2 regions of the Photobacterium swingsii genome follow, and region 2 is predicted to be linked to the other one. Evidence: predicted binding sites of a transcription regulator. Region 2 holds the regulator's gene; the other holds the start of a gene.
The links. The regulator CRP, encoded in region 2, controls carbon source genes, mostly activating them, when cyclic AMP is high. The targets are predictions, from matches to a motif close to TGTGANNNNNNTCACA.

Region 1 (8,013 bases), 890 kb from region 2:
CGATAAAACCACCCCACCTTCTTTGGTGAACTTGGTCGCGTTACTGATCAAATTCCACAACACTTGGCGCAAGCGTGTGCCATCGACCTCAATGCATTTCGGTAAATCTGATAAACGTTCTAAATCAAAACGTAGGTTTTTCTGTTCTGCCATCAAGCTTGAGATGTTTTCCATTTCATCAACAAACTCTAGGAAATCATGGGGTTTCGGCAGCAGTTCTAAACGACGGCGATCAGATTTATCCATATCGATAATGTCGTTAAAAATATTGCCCAGAGTTATCGCACTCACATGCACGGTTCGCATGTAGCCACGCTGCTCGGCATTTAACTCACTATCTAGCAACATACGACTCAGACCGACAATGCCATTCAATGGCGTGCGTAATTCGTGACTAATGGTTGAGATGAAGGCGGTCTTGTCGCGGCTCGCTTTTTCCTGGGCATCTTGATATTGCTTACGCTCGGTAATGTCACGACCGAAGCCCATCAAACCTAAGCGGCGCCCATCACGGCTGTAGAAAGGGACTTTACGCAGTTCGAATACAGCCTTATGTCCATCTGGGTATTCCAACCATTGCTCGTAAGTCAGCGAAACATTTTGACTAAAGACCTGCTGATCAGTTTCCGCTATCTTACTGGCGACTTCTTCGCTATAAACATCCCAAGGGGTAAGGCCGACTAATTCTTTTTCTGTTTTCCCCGTCAACTCTTGCATCGCACGGTTACAACCAGAAAAACGTCCCTTTTCATTGCGGTAATAAATTAAATCAGGAGAGGCATCGAGAAAGGATTTAAGGAGCGCACTTTGTTCCGCTAATTCTAGTTGAGCATTTTCACGCTGATAGACCTCATTTTCGAGATCTTGCATCGCAATTTGGCGCCCTTCTTCGGCTTTTTCACGCTCTTCTATTTCAGAGTTCAGTTGGCTAATATTTTCCTGTAACTGATTATTCAGCTGCATATCGCGTGAACGCATTTCTTCTAATTTCGTCACCAATTTCGATAAGCGCTGACGTGAGTCTTCTAATTGATCCACCACCACCGACAGGAAATACACCGCCCATGGCGTAATCAACAAGCCAAAGAATACCGATCGTACGATATCTATATCATTCACTTCACCTTGCAGTACCAAGGTCACCCCTACTTGCACAACGACCGCTAACGCCACCAAGGCCAACGCGAGCAGCAAGCTGAAGCGGACAAGTCCAAGTTTGACCAGCAAGTCGACATAGAATTGGGCCAGCACTTTGATTTGTTTCATGATTTAATCCATTATTCGCAGCATTGCTCTCATCATAAGTGCCTGCGGCTATTTCCCCAAGGAGAAGTACCTCAGTTCGTGTGATCCAGAGCAAAAAAAACCTGCTGACGCAGGTTTCTTCTCTGTATTGATTCCATTCATTTAAGCTGATGCCGTTCGCGCTTAAAAATCATGATTATCCGACATCACCATGGTGCAGTTCCGCCCCGATGCTTTTGCTTTATACAGCGCAATATCAGCCATACGCACCAGTTCGCCATAATCTTGGTTAGGAACTGGAGTCACTGTCGCAACCCCCAAGCTGACAGTTAGCACATCTTTCACTTCAGAGTACGCATGCTCAATCGCTGCTTGTGCCACATAACGATGAATATTTCGCGCGACAATTTGGCCACCATCTAAGTTAGTACAAGGTAATAAGAAAGCGAATTCTTCCCCCCCATAGCGGGCCACTTCATCGGTCTCACGCTTGATGACTTGGCTCAGTGTCTTGGCGACATCAAGCAGCGCACGGTCCCCTTGCTGGTGACCATAGTTATCGTTGTAAGCCTTGAAGTTATCAATATCACACAAGATCAAGGTCAGCGATTTTTGTTCACGAATATGGCTATGCCACATTTTCCGTAAATGCTCGTCAAAGCTACGGCGATTCGCCACCTTGGTTAAACTGTCAATAAAGCTAAGCTCTTGCAGCTCCATAATGGCATCTGCGAGCTGTTGCTGGGCATGCTTACGTTCCGTAATATCACGTCCCATCACCAAGACCCCAGCAGTCCCCTCTATAGGATCACGATATGGCGAGGTAGCCACTTCATACCAAATGGGTTCTCCATCAGGCAAAATAACGTAATCTTCTGTTTTAACCGTGACCCCTTCTTTGATCACTTGCTCGTTAACCTTTTTAAATTCTTTCCACTTATCAGGGTCGATAACGTCAGAGGCTTTTTTCCCCAACAGAGATTCTTGGGTATGGCCCAGCGCGCGCGCGAACGGTTCATTGCACCCTACATAAACCCAATGCTCGTTATACAAACCAATGGGGTCTTGGCTAGCGCTAAGGATCGTATCAAGTAAATTATTACGGTGTGCTAACGCTTGCTCGGTGATCTCACGCTTCTCGATTTCTTGCTTCAAACTCTCTTGCATTTCATGCCAATCGGTCACGTCATGGCTAATGCTTAATGACCCTAATATTTCACCAAAATCACCGATCAAAGCCGTTTTATTGGTTTCCAATAAACGGCTGGCACCATCTGGTGATGTGGTCCATGTATGGGTCGAGTTATTTTTTGATGACACTTCAATGTTGTCAATCAAGCCTTCACTTTCACGATCACGCCAAAAGCGATCATACGCCTTGTTGGTACCCATCACCTTGCCAGACTTATCTTGGAAATAGACTAACTCAGACAACGAATTCAACACCCCTTGTAACACACGGTGCTCTCGTTTACTGGTGGTATCAGGCGATATGGTTTCATTGGATGGGGAAATAAAAAGTAGCCACGCGGGTTGCCACTTGTAACGCACATACTGGCCTGAAACGAAAACAGAGAGCGGGTGCTTACCTGAAAACTGTAACTCTTCTTTCCAGCTTTTAAAGCTCAATAGCGATGTATGTGGACGCAAAATATCGCACATCATTTGCGCTTCAACTTCAGGCGGGTAAAAGTAGCTATTGCCTACTTTGCGAATACCCAGTAGCTCTCGGCTTGCTTTATTGCCATACATCAACTTGCCGTCCTTGCTGCATACAATCATGGCCGCGACAGGCAAGTTAGTGAGCATGGAATAGAGCTTACGGAATGAAAAGGCTTCCGCGTTATGAAAGACGAGTGCCAAAATTGATCCAGCGAACACTATCATCGCAAGGATCAAAGCAAAAATGAAAAGCGGTTGCTCTAGCGACAAAGATGCCGCTTGCGCCATCGGGGATAATCCAGTTAACAAGAAAAAACAGGCCATGTGAACGGCAAATTTAGGAGTCGTCATAGGTCTGAACACATTACCTTAGGGGATGTTCGCTTCATTAAGCATCTTGATGGCGCATGCTATTAAGTAGCAACGCAATAGTACGCTTACGTTACCACAATCCCCTCCAGTTTTTGAGTGTTTGCACAACTCAATCTATGTACCAAGTTACTTTGCAAATGGCTCATAAACAAAAGGAGTCGCCAATTGACTGCCTTGCGCGCCGAGCTTATCAAGCTTACGGCCAACCTCTGTCATGGCTAACCACCTATTTTCACACCACTCTGGTGCGAGCAAGGTCGGACGACGCGCACTGGCTGAAACGCGGTGATAAACCACTTCCGGCGGTGTCATACGGATCATTTCCGCTGCAATATCCGTATAATCTTCAAGGCTAATTGCACTCAAACGATCCGCCTTCCAGGCCTGTCCCATTTTACTGCCTTCCACGATATGTAGCGGATGTAATTTGATCCCATCCACCCCCGTTGCCACCACTTTCTCAATGGTGTCAAGGTTATCGGCTTTAGTGTCGCCGGGCAGACCCACAATCAAGTGCGTACACACTTTCAGCCCAAGCGCACGCGCGCGCTGAGTGATCGCTTGATAACATGCAAAATCATGCCCTCGATTAATCCGCTTAAGGGTTTTATCATTCGCTGTTTGTAAGCCTAGCTCCAGCCAAATTTCATAGCCTTGTTGATGGTATTCTGCCAATAATTCCAACACAGCATCTGGCACACAGTCTGGCCGCGTTCCCACACATAAACCGACAATATCTGCTGTTTTAAGGGCTTCTTCATACATTTTTTTTAGGGTTTGTACTTCAGCGTAGGTGCTAGTGTACGCCTGAAAATACGCCAAATAGCGTTTGGCACGGTGGATCTCACCCGCTCTCTGGTTTAGCTGCTGCTCAATCGGTAGATATTGCGCTTTTTCATCGGCAAATGAGGCGACATTGCAGAAGGTACAGCCACCACGACCAATCGTGCCGTCACGGTTAGGGCAACTAAAGCCACCATGTAAGGTTAACTTATGCACTTTTTCACCATAGCGGCGATGTAAATCTTGTCCGAATGTATTTACGAGTTCGTGTAGTTGCATTTAATCACCTGAGTATTCGGCCATGGGAAAAATAAGCCGCGCAGCGTAGCACCAAAGCCAATGCTGAAAATTGTGTTAAAACAAGAAAAGCACGTAAATCCCCGCTCACTTCCCCCGTGTTTATACCTTGTAAATTTAAAACAACATAAGAAACTGCCCCTTGCATTCATTACCCACATAGTAAATAAGGATAAATAAAAATGAAATTGGACGAATATGCAAAATGAGAACGATTATCGAATATTTACGCAACCATGTAACACTTACATGCAGCTTCAGTCGATATAGTGGATTAATCACGCTATTTTTTGTTGGTAATTAAAGTATCAAAACTGTAGGATAGTTACACTTATGTGCAAATAATGAGCAACATTTGTGACATAAAACCCGCTAAAAGCAGTGATTTATGTCACTAGTTCATTAAATGACAGTACATCTAATTACCAGAATGGATGTGCTGCAAAATTAAGTTTGCTAAATGATTTACACATCATCCCACAGCAAACGCACCGTTTTGTTCACTGGACAGGTAGTCCATTCAAAGTGACAAGATGTGACGATATAACGATTAGGGATAATACAGACCTGGGACAGGTCTGTTGAACACTGGAAGGATGTATCTATGACAGATCAAGAGCTTAATGCTCAGGGGCTTTATGTACCTGAATTAGAGCACGATGCCTGTGGTATCGGCTTTGTTGCCCATTTAAAGAACCGTAAATCCCACGAGATTGTCACTCAAGCCCTTGATATGCTTGCCCGTATGGAACACCGCGGCGGCCAAGGTTGTGATCCATCAAGTGGTGATGGCGCGGGTATTTTACTGCAGAAACCGCACGAATTCTTACTCGAAGAAACCGTTAAGCTCGGTATCAAGTTGCCCTCTTTTGAGCAATATGGTGTCGGTGTGGTGCTTTTTCCAAAAGACGAACACAAACGTCAACAGTGTCGCGATATCCTAGAACGTAATGCGAATCGCCTCGACCTTGAAGTGATCGGTTATCGCGTCTTACCCGTTGATAATTCGATGATAGGTGAAGATCCTCTCAGCACTGAACCCCAGTTTGAACATGTCTTTATCACGGGGGGGAGTAACCTAGATCCAGCTGTACTCGAACGCAAACTCTACGTGCTTCGTAACTATACGGTACGTGTATGTCTAGAAAGCGTGTCGAATATTGGCGATGACTTCTACATTAACTCATTGTCTTATAAGACATTGGTATATAAAGGTCAGCTCACTACAGAGCAGGTGCCTCAGTACTTCCTTGACCTGCAAAACCCAACCATGGTGACGGCGCTTGCCCTTGTCCACTCTCGCTTTTCAACCAATACTTTCCCTCGCTGGCGCCTCGCCCAGCCTTTCCGTTACATCGCGCACAATGGTGAGATTAACACCGTACGCGGTAACTTGAATTGGATGAAAGCGCGTGAAGCGATTCTTGAGTCTGACCTGTTCAGCCAACAAGAAATCGACATGTTGCTCCCTATCTGCCAAGAAGGCAGCTCTGATTCATCAAACTTTGATATGGCGCTGGAGTTACTGGTACTCTCTGGTCGTAGCCTACCGCATGCTTTGATGATGTTGATCCCGGAAGCATGGCAAGAAAATACCAACATGGATCCTAAGCGTCGCGCGTTTTACCAATACCACGCCAACGTGATGGAACCTTGGGATGGCCCAGCATCAGTTTGTTTCACCGATGGTGTGCAAGTAGGTGCAACCTTAGACCGAAATGGCCTCCGTCCATCACGCTACACAGTTACCAAAGATGACTTCTTAGTAATGGCATCGGAATCTGGTGTGGTAGAAATTGAACCGGAGAATGTGCAATTCCGTGGTCGCTTGCAGCCTGGACGTATCTTTGTCGCCGATCTTGAGCAAGGTCGTATCATTTCAGATGAAGAAGTGAAAGACAGCATTGCCTCGGCGCAGCCTTATGAACAATGGGTGAAAGACAACCTGCTTACACTTAAGTCGCTGCCTGATGCCGATAACATGCACCACCAGCCAACACCTGAACGTCTACTGCATCACCAACAAGCCTTTGGTATGAGTTCAGAAGAAGTGAACGAAATTATCGTTCCGCTGGCAAAAACTGGGTACGAACCCCTCAGTGCAATGGGCGCCGATTGGCCGTTGGCTGTGCTATCGCACCAATCACAACACCTTTCTAATTACTTCAAGCAGCTATTTGCACAGGTGACTAACCCACCGATCGATCCGATCCGTGAACGTATGGTGATGTCACTCAACACCTACCTAGGCAAAGACCAAAACCTGCTCGACGAAACACCAGAACATTGCCAAAAGGTAGAGTTAGAGTCGCCAGTCTTATCAAATGCTGAATTAGAAAAACTACGTGCGATAGATAAAGAACACTTACAAGCCAAAACCTTAGACATCGTCTTTCGCGCCAATGGTGAAAACGGCAAGCTAGAGCGTGCCCTTAAGCGTATTTGCCAATACTCGGAAGATGCAGTGCAAGATGGCTATTCGATCATTATTCTGACTGACCGTGCAGTTAACTCTAACCATGCAGCCATTCCTGCCATGCTGGCAGTCGGCGCAGTTCACCACCACCTGATCCGCAAAGGGCTTCGTGCTAAGTGTGACATCATAGTTGAAACCGGTGATGCACGTGAAACTCACCACTTTGCTACCTTGGTCGGCTACGGCGCGAACGCAGTCAACCCCTACCTAGTGACTGAAACGCTGGTTGATCTTCAGAGAAAACGTAAGCTCGATCCTGAGTTACCAACCGAAGAACTGTTCAACAACTACCGTAAAGGGGTGAACGGTGGCCTATTAAAGATCTTCTCTAAAATGGGCATCTCGACGCTACAGTCATACCACGGCGCGCAGATTTTTGAAGCATTAGGTATCAGCAAAGCTGTGGTTGATAAATACTTCACAGGGACTGTTTCACGTATTCAAGGCCTCACGATTGATGACATTGCACACGAAGTATTGATCCGTCACCGTGTGGGTTACCCAACCCGTGAAATCCCAATTCAAATGCTAGATGTGGGCGGGGTTTACCAATGGAAACAGCGCGGTGAAAAACACCTCTTTAACCCAGAGACAATTTCATTGCTGCAGCAATCCACTCGCGGCAAAGACTACAGTCAGTTCAAAGAATACTGCCATGCTGTGGACTCACAAGGTGATAATGCAGCAACACTGCGTAGCCAACTTGAGTTCATCAAAAGCCCAGCAGGCGCCATTCCACTCGCAGAAGTGGAGCCGATTGAAAGCATTCTAAAACGCTTTGCAACTGGTGCGATGAGCTTTGGTTCTATCTCTTATGAAGCGCACTCCACCCTTGCCGTGGCAATGAACCGTATCGGGGCTAAATCTAACTCAGGTGAAGGCGGTGAAGACCCGGATCGTTTTGAGAAAAAAGAAAACGGCGACTGGGAACGCTCAGCGATCAAACAAGTCGCTTCAGGCCGCTTCGGTGTTACCTCTTACTACCTCACAAACTCTGATGAAATTCAGATCAAGATGGCGCAAGGGGCAAAACCAGGCGAAGGCGGTCAGCTACCGGGTGATAAAGTTGATGACTGGATTGGGGCAACCCGCCACTCAACCCCTGGTGTGGGGCTGATTTCACCACCACCACACCACGATATTTACTCTATCGAAGATTTGGCTCAGCTGATCTACGA
Region 2 (8,013 bases):
CGCTTTACACGCCCCGAAATGGACGTCGAAATACGTAAAGCCAAAGAACAGGGCCGCCATATCAGCTATTTTGGCCCCCAAGCGAACGATTTCCCGCAACTCGAACAGTTTTTCCATCAGTACGGTGAAGACAGTACCGGCAAATTCCGCCGCTACCTGCACACCTTTGATGAAGCCGTGCCTTATAACCAAATGCCAGGCTCTTTCACCCCATGGCAAGAGCTACCTGAAAATACCGATCTCTTATTTTATGAAGGCTTACATGGCGGGGTCGTCGACGGTGAAACCAATGTTGCGCAGCATGTTGATCTCTTGATTGGCATGGTACCAATCGTCAACTTAGAGTGGATTCAAAAAATTGTTCGTGACACCCGTGACCGCGGTCATTCTCGTGAAGCTGTAATGGAATCTATTGTGCGCTCGATGGATGATTACCTCAATTACATCACGCCGCAGTTTTCACGGACTCATATTAACTTCCAGCGTGTTCCCACCGTGGATACCTCGAACCCACTTAGCGCCAAAGGGATCCCGAGTTTAGATGAAAGCTTTGTGGTGATCCGTTTTCGTGGGATCAAGAATGTCGACTTCCCGTACTTATTGTCGATGATCCAAGGCTCATTCATGTCACGCCACAATACCTTGGTGGTACCGGGCGGCAAAATGAGCTTTGCGATGGAGCTAATAATGCGTCCTCTGATCCAGCAGCTGATTGAAACAGGGAAAATCGGCTAGTCGCGGTTTAATTGCCGTGTGAAACAAATAACAGCAAAACGGAGACCTCAAGTCTCCGTTTTTATCATGCTGCTACAGTTTACCTAGCAATAGATTTATGCGGCGATCACTTCGTATGAATGCGTCAATTCAACCCCTTCACCCAGCATCAAACAAACCGAACAATATTTCTCGAGCGAATTAGCGACGGTTGTTGCCACCAAGGCTTCATCAAGATCATGTCCCGTCACCACAAAATGCAAATTTGCCGAGGTAAAAATACGTGGGGCTGTCTCGCGGCGCACCGAGGAAATTTGTGCTTCGCAGCCCGTGATACGTTGATCTGCAGATTGTAAACCATCAACAACATCGACCGAACTACAACCACCAGCCGCCATCAAAACCAACTCCATTGGACTGGGTGCTTTTTCGCCACCATTGCCGTCCATCACCACACTATGACCCGAATTTGACTGGGCAAGAAAAGTCATTCCTTCTACCCATTTCACACGTGATTGCATTGCTTTCTCCTTAGTGTTTTGGCGTCAATTCTGCATAATCTAACAACCGTGTGATCATGTGCACACTTATGAGTACAAAATGACGATTTCAGATAGATCAATATCAAGAAATGCCCACCGAAAAAAGTTAAACTCTCAATTAATTATTCAAGTGAGCTTGCAGCCCAGCGGCTGACTTAATATCCTAACCAGCGAGCAATTCTATTGTTAAGCCCAGACTGAAATTATAGGGATGTCGTTGTTGGGCAACAAACGCAGAGGAAGTTAGTAATATGGTTCCAGGTAAACCTCAAACAGATCCAACACTAGAGTGGTTTCTTTCACATTGCCACATTCACAAGTACCCATCAAAAAGCACTTTGATTCATGCGGGTGAGAAAGCGGAAACTCTCTACTATATTGTAAAAGGTTCTGTTGCTGTTCTTATCAAGGATGAAGAAGGCAAAGAGATGATTCTTTCTTACCTAAACCAAGGTGACTTCATCGGTGAACTTGGCCTTTTCGAAGAAGGTCAAGAACGTACAGCTTGGGTTCGTGCGAAGACACCTTGTGAAGTTGCTGAGATTTCATTTAAGAAATTCCGTCAGCTAATCCAAGTTAATCCAGACATCTTGATGCGCTTGTCTGCACAGATGGCAACTCGCCTTCAAGTAACAAGCCAAAAAGTGGGCGACCTTGCGTTCTTAGACGTAACGGGTCGTATTGCACAGACGCTACTTAACCTAGCGAAACAACCTGATGCAATGACGCACCCAGACGGTATGCAAATCAAGATCACCCGTCAAGAAATCGGTCAAATCGTAGGTTGTTCACGTGAAACCGTTGGTCGTATCTTGAAGATGCTTGAAGAACAGAACCTGATTTCTGCACACGGTAAAACTATCGTGGTATACGGTACTCGTTAATCTGTTGATTTATCGATTATCACTAGAAAAAAGCCGCTTTTGCGGCTTTTTTTATATCGGAAAAACACCATACCTATGGCGTATATCTAAATCCAAATTTGCTAACCTTGTCACTGATTCTTCACTTGCTAACTACGCCACCTTTGCTACATTGTGCATAACAGACGTCGATGGACGACGTCACCTCTTCCCCGACAAAATCGGCATCATGGAGTTCGTGATATGGATATCGAACGTTTTTCTCCGTACAACACTAACACCCCACCACCGAGCGTGATTGCCCCACTACCCACAACTGTTGAGATGACAGGGTTCAGTGGCCAACGTCACTTTCTCGAACAACATATCTCATTAGCGAATACGCCGCAGCGCCAAGAAGGCTCGCAGTGGTCACCGCCTTTAGAAAGCCTGTATTAAGCCACAGATAGAACAAAGGCCATGCTATCAACATGACCTCTGCGTGAAACGCTGGGATTGGCCGGAACATTGCACTCTAGCTGTCGGTACTTTCAAAGATCTTATCCGCCGACGCAGCGACAAATCCGGTATAAAGCTCACCATCGGCTTGCGGGTAGCGCTTGGCAAATTCATAAAAACCACCAGGGATCGTTTTTACCCCATCTAAAAAAGCGACAGGGACTTTATCTGCCATGGTAGAAGACTGCTCTAACATCTCTTCAGGACTGCCTTTCACTTCTCCACCCGATACATTGATGGCAAAGCCATTATGTGCCAATAAGTGATTCACCTCGGCCACTTCAGTAAATTGTTCTAGTTGGTTAATGCTAACCGTAAAGTGATTCGCGCCAAAGCCATGCGCCGCTAACCACCCTGCATATTCACTCTCTGCGGCTAACATCTCATACGTTTCAAAATCAATGTCCCACAAACGGCCGCCATACAAGAAGGCAGGATCTTTCACCGCTTGCTCTGGCACTTGATCAATCAAACTACGTACCGATTGCTGCAATAATGAGGAACACTGACCCACCAATAGCTCACTAATAAACACTTTTGGCGCCGCAGGGTTTGGGTGTTCAAAATGCTCAGCGTAGAGTTTTTTAGACTCAAAATGGTAAGTGCCACAAGGTTTGTAACCAATCGCAATAAAGGGTGCGGCTAGCACATCCAGTCCGACTTTCGGTAAGTTAAATGTGCGCAACGCAATATGGTCATTCAGTAGCGGCTCATCTTCGGTCAGTAATGTATGTACTTGATCCGCTGATGGGCACAGGCGTTGAATATAGTCTTGCCATAAGTTGTTAAACAGTTGCTCTACTCTTTCCATGTTGAGATGCTCCCCGCTGGTGATGGATGTAGAAGTGCCCTGATTCGACCTAATCAGTATGGCACTTCTTTTTTAGTTTGATGATGTCTGCTCAACTTGCTTACAAAGTAATACCTGGCGATAGCTGTGCAGGTAGCTCAGCTTGTTCACCCTCCATCGATGCCATAGGGTACGCACAGTAGTCAGCGGCATAGTAAGCACTCGGACGTAAGTTACCTGATGCGCCAGGACCACCAAATGGAGCATCCCCACTCGCACCAGTCAGCTGACGGTTACGGTTCACTATGCCTGCACGGATATGGTCAATAAAATATTGCCACTCACTATCATCGGTGGAGATCAAACCAGCCGATAAGCCGTAGCGGGTATTATTTGCCAAGGTAACGGCTTGGGCTAAATCCTCGTAACGTACGACTTGCAATAATGGACCAAAGTATTCTTCATCAGGCAAGTCAGCAATGGCACTCACTTCAATGATGGCCGGTGAGACAATCGCCCCTTGACCACGTTTCGCTTCAAGCAGAACCTCTCCCCCAAGGCGCACCAAATTCGCTTGCGCGGCAATAATGCCATCAGCAGCTTGTATTGATATTTGTGGCCCCATAAAAGGCTGAGGATCAGCAAATGGCCCATCAATGCGTAGCTGCGCCGTTGCTTCAACTAAGCGCGCAACAATGGCATCACCCACTTCACCTTTGGGTAAATACAAACGGCGGGCACAGGTACAACGCTGGCCAGCGCTAATGAACGCTGATTGAATTATGGTGTATACCGTGGCTTCCACATCACCGTGGGCATTTGAAATCACCATAGGGTTATTGCCGCCCATCTCCAATGCCAACATTTTGCCGGGTTGCCCTGCAAATTGGCGATGAAGAATGTGTCCCGTATTCGCACTCCCCGTGAACAGCAAGCCATCAATCCCTGTTGAACTCGCCAGCGCTTCACCGGTTGGGCGAGAGCCTTGCACTAGGTTAATCACACCTGCGGGTAAGCCAGCTTGTTGCCATAGCTTCATGGCCACTTCCGCCGTTTTAGGCGTTAATTCAGATGGCTTAAATACCACAGTATTGCCCGCTAATAATGCAGGAACGATATGGCCATTGGGTAAATGCCCTGGGAAATTATACGGGCCAAAGACCGCCATCACGCCCAATGGACGATGACGCAGCACGGCTGTTGTCGCCCCTGCCACTTCTTTTTCTTTATGGCCAGTACGCTCATGGTAAGCACGTAACGACAGCGCAATCTTACCCACCATAGCACCCGCTTCGGTGCGGGTTTCCCACAAGGGTTTCCCTGTTTCTTCCGCTATGGTCGTGGCAATATCTTCACTGTGTTCTTTGAGCAGTTCAGCATATTTTTCAACAATAGCCTGACGCGCGTCGAGCGAGGTATGACGCCAACTTAATAAGGCTTCACGAGCACTTTGCACCGCCAGTTCAACTTGGTCTGCGGTTGCCGCTTGTCCCTGCCAAATCACTTCAGAATTGAAGGGGTTTAACGACTGAAAAGACGCACCAAGACCCGCGACCCACTTCCCTGCTATCCAATTCACTGCGCATGATTGTGCCATGATATTCCCCTTATCTTATTGTCCAATCAGGCGAACCATGTCGCCTTGTTGTAGCTGTAATGCCTGTGCCATCGCAGGTGAAACAATCGCAATGTTACGCTCACCGTCGACCGCAACCTTTCCTACCGTGGCGCGAAAATTTTCAAACGAGGTATTACTGATCAAGTAATCATGCGAGCTACTGTGCTCGCCAATTTCAACGCGGCAACGCAAAGAGTGGCGTACCGATTCAATATTGCGGACCTCACATTCCACCATAGGGCCAGCATCAAAGATGTTCACATAGCCACGACAGGTAAACCCTTCTTGCTCCAGTAGCCGCAATGCAGGGGCTGTGTTGTCATGCACTTTACCAATCACAGCTTGAGCTTCTTCACTAAGCAAGTTGACGTAAATCGGTAACTTGGGCATTAAATCGGCGATAAAGCCTTTCGCCCCAATCCCCGTTAAATAATCAGCATGAGTAAAATCAATCGAGAAGAAATGCTCTTTTAGCCATTCCCAAAACGGTGAATGCCCTTCATCATCAGAGACACCGCGCATCTCGGCAATCACAGTTGGAGAAAAACGATGGCTATGTTCTGCCATCATCAAAAATCGCGCTTTAGACAACAGGCGGCCATTGAGACCTTTACGCCATTCAGGGCGTAAAAATAATGTACATAGTTCACTGTTACCCGTGTAGTTGTTGCCAAATGTCAGCAACTTCACCACGTTATGAACATCTAAACGGCGTGATGCATGTACCACAGTGCTCAAGTGATACGTATAGAAAGGGGTATCTAAACCAATGGCAGCTTCTATCCCAGTTGTACCTGCCACTTCACCCGTCTCAGTATCTTCCGCGACCATCAAGTAGCCTTCGGTACCAATTTCCGTTATCTCTTTTGCAAAACTCGCTTCTGAGTGTGCAATACGATTACGAAGCATGCCTTCATTAACAGGCAGTGAAGTAAAACCATGACCAGATTCTTCCGCACAGCGCATAAGCGCCGGGTAATCTGTTGCAGTAATAGGACGAATAACCAGCATCGAACTCCCTCCTGATGCAGGTAGCGATCATGTCGCTAACTTAGTGTTGGAAATAACTTCGCCAATGTAGGGGGCGAAAAGTTACAGCAATCAAGCTCCTGCCAATCGCTGTAGTCAGTTATAAGCGGGCCAGCCGCTATGCTCTCGCTCAGCGAGAGAGAAAAGACGTGCAAGGCATGGGCATTGCACGCGTCTAACCATTATTCTGGATTACCCTGAGACGACACCCTCGGCATCCATTACGCGTTGTACAATTTAGCAATCGCCGCTTCTAAGCGCGCTAAACCAAGATCAACATCTTCTTTGCTGATCACTAACGACGGCGTAAAGCGCACTACGTTAGTCCCCGCGACAAGTACCATCAAACCTTCTTCACCAGCCGCTAACAGTACATCACGCGCACGACCTTGCCATTCATCGTTTAACGCTGCGCCCAGTAAGAGGCCCTTTCCACGTACTTCAGCAAAAATAGGATACTTAGCATTAATGGTGGCAATACCCTCGCGGAACCATTGCTCACGCTCTTTGACACCCGCCAACACTTCCGGTTTGGAGACTTCATCCACCACAGCTTCCGCCACCGCACACGCAAGTGGGTTACCACCGTAGGTCGAACCATGCGTACCAATTTTCAAGTGCGTGGCTAGCTCTGCCGTGGTGAGCATGGCACCAATAGGGAAGCCACCACCCAGTGATTTAGCCGTGCTTAGGATATCGGGTGTCACCCCTAGTCCTTGGTAAGCATAAAACTCACCCGTACGGCCATTACCCGTTTGTACTTCATCAAAGATCAACAGTGCATTGTGCTTATCACAAAGCTCACGCACCCCCTGAATAAACTCCGGAGTTGGCGAAATAATGCCGCCTTCGCCTTGCAGTGGTTCCATCATGATGGCACAAGTGCGATCTGAGATATGATCTGCCAGCGTCGCAAGATCATTGTAAGGTAGGTGGGTCACATCGCCCGGTTTAGGGCCAAAGCCATCCGAGTAAGCCGCTTGACCGCCAACGGTTACCGTAAAGAAGGTACGCCCGTGGAACCCTTGTTTAAACGCGATAATTTCTGATTTATCAGCACTGAATCTATCGGCAGCGTAACGACGCGCCAATTTCAATGCGGCTTCATTCGCTTCTGCCCCCGAGTTGGCAAAAAAGACACGCTCAGCAAAGCTGTGTTCAGTCAGCTTTTTAGCAAGACGTAATGCAGGCTCGTTAGTCATCACATTGCTTAGATGCCACAGTTTATCGGCTTGCGCTTTTAGCGCCTCAACCATAACTGGATGACAATGCCCTAAACAGCTCACCGCGATACCACCGGCAAAGTCGATATATTCGCGATCATTCTGATCCCACACACGCGCACCTTGCCCCTTCACAGGGATAATCTGCATCGGGGAATAACAAGGCACCATGACCTCATCAAATAACTGACGTTCTACTTTCTGTTCCATTGCCATCACACTTTCCTTCTGTGTATACCGCCTTAAGCATAGTATTTACATTTTATTAACGAATTCCAATAGCAGAATATTCTTTTTGCGCGCAAAAGTTTGCCTGAAACTGGATAAGCTGTAGATATTTATGCGCGTAATGAGCGAATTTATGAAGACCGTGGCAATAAAAGGTGTCTTTCCTTCAAGGAAAGAACAGAACGGCTCCAAGCATCACCCCACGTATCATAAGGAGGACAAAAGGGAAATGTAGGCTATCTTGGCAGGATGGATGAAAAACGGTGTTTAAACCTAGTTTATTCAGGCGAATATTCTACCGAATAACACACCCAGCTAAAAATGCAGATAAAAATGAAATATATGTTAACAATAGTGATAAAGATCTCGTATTTGAGATACCTCACCTCCACTTATTTGATCATTATTTCAGTTTTCGTTGAAGAAAATTCGCCAATAGCTGGTGACCTTGCTCGGTCAAAATACTTTCAGGGTGAAATTGCACCCCTTCAATAGGTAGCGTTTTATG

Region 1: the regulator CRP is predicted to act here: its motif matches at 4,740-4,755, upstream of gltB (glutamate synthase large subunit).

Annotation. Positions count from the first base shown of each region.
Region 1 covers NZ_AP024852.1:3,190,644-3,198,656, forward strand. The annotation lists gene arcB (aerobic respiration two-component sensor histidine kinase ArcB) at 1-1,266, opposite strand, end outside; gene OCU77_RS14445 (sensor domain-containing diguanylate cyclase) at 1,429-3,258, opposite strand; gene OCU77_RS14450 (TIGR01212 family radical SAM protein) at 3,406-4,341, opposite strand; gene gltB (glutamate synthase large subunit) at 4,964-8,013, shown strand, end outside.
Region 2 covers NZ_AP024852.1:261,732-269,744, reverse strand. The annotation lists gene OCU77_RS01245 (phosphoribulokinase) at 1-735, shown strand, start outside; gene OCU77_RS01240 (OsmC family protein) at 831-1,235, opposite strand; gene crp (cAMP-activated global transcriptional regulator CRP) at 1,508-2,140, shown strand; gene OCU77_RS01230 (hypothetical protein) at 2,363-2,557, shown strand; gene OCU77_RS01225 (DUF1338 domain-containing protein) at 2,634-3,428, opposite strand; gene astD (succinylglutamate-semialdehyde dehydrogenase) at 3,529-5,004, opposite strand; gene astA (arginine N-succinyltransferase) at 5,020-6,036, opposite strand; gene OCU77_RS01210 (aspartate aminotransferase family protein) at 6,276-7,493, opposite strand; gene OCU77_RS01205 (aminodeoxychorismate/anthranilate synthase component II) at 7,909-8,013, opposite strand, start outside.